One region of the Lacrimispora sinapis genome, then DNA from elsewhere that is predicted to be linked to it. Evidence: a T-box and tRNA genes for the amino acid it is inferred to sense, from the RefSeq annotation. Region 1 holds a T-box; the other holds one or more tRNA genes.

The links. A T-box is a leader RNA that pairs with one kind of tRNA and senses whether it is charged. The one in region 1 lies ahead of pheS (phenylalanine--tRNA ligase subunit alpha), so its partner is inferred to be a tRNA-Phe.
Region 2: it has a tRNA-Phe gene. The T-box ahead of pheS (phenylalanine--tRNA ligase subunit alpha) is inferred to sense a tRNA for this amino acid. The anticodon was not compared.

What each region holds. Positions count from the first base shown of each region.
Region 1 is NZ_CP141832.1:2,082,431-2,086,632, reverse strand. It holds partial or broken gene VIG27_RS09680 (cache domain-containing protein) at 1-935, shown strand, start outside; gene VIG27_RS09675 (winged helix-turn-helix domain-containing protein) at 822-1,064, opposite strand; gene VIG27_RS09670 (methyl-accepting chemotaxis protein) at 1,065-1,889, shown strand; T-box leader at 2,010-2,250, shown strand; gene pheS (phenylalanine--tRNA ligase subunit alpha) at 2,323-3,342, shown strand; gene pheT (phenylalanine--tRNA ligase subunit beta) at 3,365-4,202, shown strand, end outside.
Region 2 is NZ_CP141832.1:16,954-21,155, forward strand. It holds rRNA gene VIG27_RS00075 (23S ribosomal RNA) at 1-1,836, shown strand, start outside; tRNA gene VIG27_RS00080 (tRNA-Asp) at 1,924-1,997, shown strand; tRNA gene VIG27_RS00085 (tRNA-Val) at 2,021-2,093, shown strand; tRNA gene VIG27_RS00090 (tRNA-Thr) at 2,129-2,201, shown strand; tRNA gene VIG27_RS00095 (tRNA-Tyr) at 2,224-2,305, shown strand; tRNA gene VIG27_RS00100 (tRNA-Met) at 2,352-2,425, shown strand; tRNA gene VIG27_RS00105 (tRNA-Phe) at 2,471-2,543, shown strand; tRNA gene VIG27_RS00110 (tRNA-Lys) at 2,547-2,619, shown strand; gene VIG27_RS00115 (hypothetical protein) at 2,670-2,900, opposite strand; gene VIG27_RS00120 (aminotransferase class I/II-fold pyridoxal phosphate-dependent enzyme) at 3,103-4,202, shown strand, end outside.

The sequences.
Region 1 (4,202 bases):
ATTCTCTGAATGTGGTAAAAACAACGGCAATGGATATTGCACATATGGTCGGAGCGTCCTATCGGACAACCCAGATTGACACCTATGGAACAGCAATCACAAATATTATTGAGAAGAATGATCTGATCCTTGGCAGCGGTATCTGGTTTGAACCCAATGTTTATGACCCCCAGCAGAAGTATATGGGACCTTACTGGCACAAAGCTAATGGAAAGACTGAACTGACTTACGAGTACAACACGGCAGAGTATGACTATTTCAATCAGGAATATTATAAGCTCGCAGCAAGCTCAACGAAGGATGCAATTATTACAGATCCTTATTTTGACCCTACTTTAAATACCACAATGGCTAGTTGTACAGCACCTGTTTACGATCCCAGCGGAAAATTTATCGGTGCGGTAACGGTGGATATGCAGTTAAGTGATATCAATGAACTCATTCAGTCCATTAAGGTCGGCAAGAATGGAACGGCTATGCTGACTTCGGCAGACGGTGCATACCTTTGCGGAACCGATCAGGAAAAAATCACAAATGGTGTGAATATTTCACAGGATGAGAATGGATCTCTGGCAGCAGCAGGCGCCCAAATGATATCCAGTGATAAAGGAACCGTTACATACGATGAGGGAAATGAGACTTATAACCTATATTACGATAAAGTTCCTGAAATCGGCTGGATTATTATGATTAAAATGCCGCAGTCCGAACTGGAGGAGCCGATCGTTGCACTTAACAATAAGCTGATACAGGTAAGTGTGATAGCTCTCGTCTGCTGTATCGCAGCTGTTTTACTCCAGGTGGGAACCATTGCCTCCGGTTTAAAGAAAGTGAAAAAGTTTGCGGGTGCTTTGGCAGAAGGTGATTTCACCGTCCAGCCCCTTAAATCCAGAAGCAGAGATGAACTGGGCCAGATGAGCGGTTCCCTGAATAATATGTTTCACAGCAACAAAGCCGTAATTGAACAGATTTCGGAACAGGCAGGTGATATCACCGATGCCAGTGTCCGTTTGAATACGGTATCCGGGGATCTGCTTCAGCAGTTTAGTGAGATCAAAGTATATATGGGAGATGTGGATAAGGCCATGATGTCTTCCAGCGCGGCAACCGAAGAAGTCAATGCTTCCATGGCCGAGGTTAATTCCTCTGTAAGCGTTCTGGCAGAAGAGACCGGAAAGAGCAGCAAGATGGCCGGTGAGATTATGGAACGTGCCAGAGTCATTGAGAAAAACAGCCGTGAAGCGTATGAAAGTGCGTTTGAAATCTCCAAAGAGCGGGAACAGGATCTTATGATGGCTGTGGAGAATGCAAAGGTAGTGGAAAAAATCGGTGATATGGCCAGAGTCATTTCCAATACGGCATCTCAGATCAACTTGTTGTCTTTAAATGCTTCTATTGAAGCGGTCAGAGCCGGAGAACAGGGCAGAGGCTTTGCCGTTGTTGCACGGGAGATTGGCCGTCTTGCAAAGGATACCTCCGAAATTGTCAAAGAAATCGAAGATACGATTACGGAGGTCCAGAGAGCGTTCGCTATGATGATGAACGGTTCAGAATCCATGCTGAAATTCTTAAAGGATACCGTTACTCCTGATTACAATAATTTTGTAGATGTAGGGCAGCAGTATGGCCGTGATGCCGTCTCCATTGAAGAAATTTCCAACGAGATTGCGGAAATGGCGAATAACATCAGCCAGGTAATGCAGGAAGTCCGTGATGCGATTCAGAATGTTTCTGAATCTGTCCAGACTACAGCAGGCAACAGCAATATGGTACTTACTACGGTAGAAAAAGCATACGAAGTTGTTACCGATATGTCAAAGATGTCTGAGAAGCAGGAACGCATCGCAGAAGAATTGAATACGGTGGTTTCTGGATTTAAATTAAAATAATAGTTTTATTTGCCCCTGCCATACGTATATGGCGGGGAGTTTTAAAGCAATGATCCGTGAAATAGTCCTTGACATTTTTTGCTTCTCTGTATTACAATGGTAGAAAATGTTACTTTATAAGCAAATGCAACGAAGGTGTCAGTAGATACTTATTTTCTTACAGAGAGAAGGGGCCGCCGGCTGTAAGCCCTTTTAAGTTCAGATAAGAGTTCGAATTTCTCACCGAAGCAGCATGGCTGAAACCAGTGGATGAATCATTTCCTGGCGGGTAGGTCATGACGTTTGATACACGTTACGTATACCGAGTGCCTGTGTTCACACAGGAAGCAGGGTGGTACCGCGAATATAGTTCGTCCCTTTTTGGGGCGGGCTTTTTTTTGTCCTGGCCTTTCCGGTCATGGCAGCATTCAATTATGAAAAGAAGGAGAGCATGATGAAAGACCAATTGGAGAAGATCAAACAAGAAGCGTTAAAACAAATAGAAGCTTCGGACGCATTGGAAAAACTGAATGATATTAAGGTCGCTTATCTTGGAAAAAAGGGTGAGCTGACCAATGTTTTAAAGAGCATGAAAGACGTTGCTCCGGAAGACAGACCTAAGGTGGGACAGATGGTAAACGATGCCCGCGCACTGATTGAAGGAAAGTTAGAAGAAACCAGAATTGCTCTGCAAAAGAAAGCAAGAGAAGAACAGTTAAAGAAAGAGGTCATTGATGTGACCCTTCCTGCAAAACGCAGTAAATTAGGCCATACCCATCCCAATACCATTGCACTGGAAGAAGTGGAACGGATCTTCGTGGGAATGGGATATGAGGTCATGGAAGGACCGGAAGTGGAATACGATGCCTATAACTTTGAAAAGCTGAACATTCCAAAGAATCATCCCGCAAGAGATGAACAGGATACCTTTTACATCAGCGACAGCATTGTATTAAGAAGCCAGACGTCTCCGGTACAGGTACGTGCCATGGAAAAAGGAAATCTTCCGATCCGTATGCTGGCTCCCGGACGTGTGTTCCGGTCGGACGAGGTGGATGCGACCCATTCTCCTTCCTTCCATCAGATCGAGGGCCTTGTCATTGATAAAAACATAACATTTGCAGATTTAAAGGGAACCCTTGCAGAGTTTGCAAAAGAGTTGTTTGGACCGGAAACAAAAGTGAAGTTCCGTCCTCATCATTTCCCATTTACAGAACCAAGTGCAGAGGTCGATGTGACCTGCTTTAAATGCGGCGGCAAGGGCTGCCGGTTCTGCAAAGGCTCCGGTTGGATCGAGATTTTAGGATGCGGAATGGTTCATCCGAATGTGCTTAAAATGAGCGGCATTGACCCGGACGAATATTCCGGATTTGCGTTTGGTGTCGGTTTGGAGCGGATCGCTTTGCTGAAATATGAAATTGATGATATGAGATTGTTATACGAGAATGATATCAGATTTTTAAAGCAGTTCTAGGAACAGAAAGGGAGAGAAGTCAATGAATACACCATTATCATGGATTAAAGCATATGTCCCGGATCTTGATGTGGCACCTCAGGAGTACACGGATGCCATGACACTTACCGGAACAAAGGTCGAAGGATTTGAATGTCTGGATAAAAACCTGGAGAAGATCGTGGTCGGTCAGATCTTATCCATTGAGCGCCATCCCGATGCGGATAAGCTGATTGTCTGCCAGGTTCATGTAGGGGCGGAAACCGTTCAGATCGTAACAGGTGCTTCCAATGTAAAGGTTGGAGATAAAGTCCCTGTAGTTTTAGACGGCGGAAAAGTGGCAGGAGGCCATGACGGCGGTCCCCTTCCGGAACACGGCGTTAAGATCAAAAAAGGGAAATTAAGAGGAATTGAGTCCTGCGGTATGATGTGTTCCATCGAAGAACTTGGAAGCACCAATGAAATGTACCCGGATGCTCCTGAGAGCGGAATCTACATTTTACCCGAAGATTCTGAGCCTGGTGCAGACGCGGTGGAGCTCCTTGGATTCCGTGATACGGTTTTTGAATACGAGATCACATCAAATCGGGTGGATTGTTACAGCGTAATAGGAATCGCAAGAGAAGCTGCAGCCACGTTCCGTAAATCCTTTCAGCCTCCGGTAGTGACTGCCACCGGTAACAGCGAGAAGGTTGAGAATTATTTAAAAGTGACGGTAAAGGACAGCCGGCTTTGCCCTCGGTACTGTGCAAGAATGGTTAAGAACATCAAGCTTGCGCCTTCTCCGGTTTGGATGCAGAGACGGCTTGCGGCATGCGGAATCCGTCCCATCAATAATATTGTGGATATCACCAATTATGTGATGGAGGAATACGGACAGC
Region 2 (4,202 bases), 1.7 Mb from region 1:
TGGAAAAGGATGTGAGATTTCAGAGACAACTAGGATGTTGGCTTAGAAGCAGCCACCCATTCAAAGAGTGCGTAATAGCTCACTAGTCGAGAGGTCTTGCGCCGAAAATGTCCGGGGCTAAAACACGACACCGAAGCTGTGGAATGTATATTTATATACATTGGTAGAGGAGCATTCTTAATGCATCGAAGCATTACCGTAAGGAGATGTGGAGTGTTAAGAAGAGAGAATGCCGGAATGAGTAGCGAGATGGAGGTGAGAATCCTCCAGGCCGAATATCTAAGGTTTCCAGAGTAAAGCTGATCTGCTCTGGGTAAGTCGGGGCCTAAGGCGAGGTCGAAAGACGTAGTCGATGGACAACAGGTTGAAATTCCTGTACCGCATATTATCAGAACTGTGGGGACACAGAACCGAGAGAGAACCCGGGAATGAAAAGACCGGGGCAAGCATTGGACTGGCTGGGCTGGCAAATCCGTCTAGCAACAGGAAGGTGTGACGCGTACCGAACAAAAGTAGGGAAGTCTCTGTAGGGGCTGTCAAGAAAAGCCGCTATTGTGTAATATGTGCCCGTACCGTAAACCGACACAGGTGGATGAGGAGAGAATCCTAAGGCCGGCGGGAGAAGCATTGTTAAGGAACTCGGCAAAATGACCCCGTAACTTCGGGATAAGGGGTGCCTGAGAAATCAGGCCGCAGAGAATAGGCTCAAGCAACTGTTTAGCAAAAACACAGGTCTATGCAAAACCGAAAGGTGAGGTATATGGGCTGACGCCTGCCCGGTGCTGGAAGGTTACGAGGAGGGGTTAGCGGAAACGCGAAGCTCTGAATTTAAGCCCCAGTAAACGGCGGCCGTAACTATAACGGTCCTAAGGTAGCGAAATTCCTTGTCGGGTAAGTTCCGACCCGCACGAAAGGCGTAATGATTTGAGCGCTGTCTCAACAATGCACCCGGTGAAATTGAAATACCAGTGAAGATGCTGGTTACCTGCGCCAGGACGGAAAGACCCCATGGAGCTTTACTCTAGTTTGATACTGGGATTCGGTATTGCATGTACAGGATAGGTGGGAGGCAAAGAATCACGGACGCCAGTCTTTGAGGAGCCGATGTTGGGATACCACCCTTGCGATACTGGGTTTCTAACCTGCAGCCATGACCTGGCTGGGGGACAATGTCAGGCGGGGAGTTTGACTGGGGCGGTCGCCTCCGAAAGAGTATCGGAGGCGCTCAAAGGTTCCCTCAGAATGGACGGAAACCATTCGAAGAGTGCAAAGGCATAAGGGAGCTTGACTGCGACACCGACGGGTGGAGCAGGTAGGAAACTAGGACTTAGTGATCCGGTGGTATAAAGTGGGATTGCCATCGCTCAACGGATAAAAGCTACCCTGGGGATAACAGGCTTATCACTCCCAAGAGTTCACATCGACGGAGTGGTTTGGCACCTCGATGTCGGCTCATCGCATCCTGGGGCTGTAGTAGGTCCCAAGGGTTGGGCTGTTCGCCCATTAAAGCGGTACGCGAGCTGGGTTCAGAACGTCGTGAGACAGTTCGGTCCCTATCCGGCGTGGGCGTAGGATATTTGAGAGGAGCTGTCCTTAGTACGAGAGGACCGGGATGGACTGACCTCTGGTGTATCTGTTGGTGATCAAGACCATGGCAGAGTAGCCAAGTCGGGAAGGGATAAACGCTGAAGGCATCTAAGCGTGAAGCCCCCCTCAAGATGAGATATCCCATCGCAAGAGTAAGACCCCTTGAAGACGACGAGGTAGATAGGGCAGAGGTGGAAGCATGGTAACATGTGTAGCTGACTGTCACTAATAGGTCGAGGGCTTAACCAGGTTGGTTTAGGTAAGAGGAAGAACGGATGAAAGATTTAAGACAATGTGTGGTTTTGAGGGTATATGCATTAGCCTTCAAATAGGTTTGGCCTGGTGGCTCAGTTGGTTAGAGCGCCGCCCTGTCACGGCGGAGGTCGTGGGTTCGAGTCCCATCCGGGTCGTTTTACAACTAAATTTTGTCAATGGGATCTTAGCTCAGCTGGGAGAGCATCTGCCTTACAAGCAGAGGGTCATAGGTTCGAGCCCTATAGGTCCCATTCAGTATGCAAACCACATACATGAGAAGAGTTGTGCCGATGTGGCTCAATTGGCAGAGCAGCTGATTTGTAATCAGCAGGTTATCGGTTCGAGTCCGATCATCGGCTTGCATCAAAACAATTGAAATATGGATGGGTTCCCGAGTGGCCAAAGGGGGCAGACTGTAAATCTGTTACGACACGTTTCGATGGTTCGAATCCATCTCCATCCATTCAGTGATTAAAAAATGAATCACTGCATATACTATAATTAAATAACGCGGGGTGGAGCAGTCTGGAAGCTCGTCGGGCTCATAACCCGAAGGTCGTAGGTTCAAATCCTGCCCCCGCAATTTTTAATGTGTAATTTAGTGGATAATGTACTAAAGAACGCATGCGCCCAGATAGCTCAGTTGGTAGAGCAGAGGACTGAAAATCCTCGTGTCGCTGGTTCGATTCCGGCTTTGGGCATATGGGATACTAGCTCAGGTGGTAGAGCACTTGACTTTTAATCAAGTTGTCCGGGGTTCGAATCCCCGGTGTCTCAGGACAAGCCTTGAAACAGAAATGTTTCAGGGCTTTTTGTATTTTACTATTCTATTCATCGAATTCTACAATCACGTAATATCCCCGGTCATTGTGTTTCACTTCTTTTACAATTCCCTGGTTGGATTTTATACGGTCGCGTCCAGTGTAACAGCCTGACATGGCAACAGCCGGTTCTATGATATAACTGTAGCTGCTGGTACCTTCCCGTTCTATGATGTGAACTAAATCATTTGCTTTTACTAATCCTGGACGCTCCATTTTAAACTCTATTAATCTCATGGGTATCACCTTTCCTTCCACTATTTTACTCAAAATACTATTATAGCTCCCCTAGAATAAATTGTAAAGATAGGGTAAGGATGCTATACTAAAGGGGTTGGTAGTCTGCAGAAATTTAATAATTGAAATAAGAATAAATAGATATCGAAACAGGAAAATATAAGAGCAGAAATATAGAGTTGAGGAGATTGAGGGATAAATTGTGAAGGAAAGACCAAATTTACTAAAAAGGTTGATGGAGTATGCTGACTCGGATTTCTACCCATTTCATATGCCGGGACATAAAAGACAATATAAGTATGAGGCTTTGAGCCAATTTTTAAATCCATTTTCAATTGATATTACGGAAATTAACGGGTTTGATAATCTTCATCATCCGGAAGGAATTTTAAAGGATTCTATGGAATGGGCGGCTGGAATTTATGGGAGTGACAAGACATTCTATCTTGTTAATGGAAGCAGTTGCGGAATATTAAGTGCAATCGGTGCCACAGTTCGGAACAGAGGGACGATTTTGATGAGCCGGAATTGTCATAAATCTGCTTTTTATGGAGTTTTCCTCAATCAGCTGAATGCAAACTATATTTATCCACAATTTATACCTGAATTGGGGCTTCAAGGTGGACTATTAGCTGAGGATGTAGAAGAAATGTTGAAAACATGTTCGGATATAGAAGCGGTACTGGTGGTATCCCCAACTTATGATGGTGTGGTTTCTGATATTAAGGCAATTGCTCAGGTGGTTCATAAGTTTGGTTTACCCCTTATTGTGGATGAGGCACATGGGGCACATTTCTCATTTGGTAAAAATGAAGGATTTCCGGTTTCGGCTTTGGATTTGGGGGCAGATATTGTAATACAAAGTCTCCATAAGACGCTACCTTCCTTGACTCAGACTGCGTTGCTGCATGTCAAAAAAGGATTTGTAAATATGGAACGGCTGGACCGATATATTCAAATGTATCAGACCAGCAGTCCTTCCTATGTGATGATGGCGAGTATTGAAAATTGTATTCGGTATATGGATCATAATGGGACTGGTAAAATGAAGGATTTTTACAGTCGGATATCAGATGCACGGAAGCGTCTGGGGAAGATGGTGAATCTGCGGATTTTATCGGATCAGGTGATTGGATATAATGGAGTTTTCGATATAGATATTTCTAAAGTTATTATTTCTACCAGGAATACTAGTTGGTCGGGGAGTCAGTTAGATCAGGTATTACGTGAACAGTATCATTTGGAAATGGAGATGTGCGGGGCAGATTATGTTACAGCAATTACTACTTTGGCGGATACGGA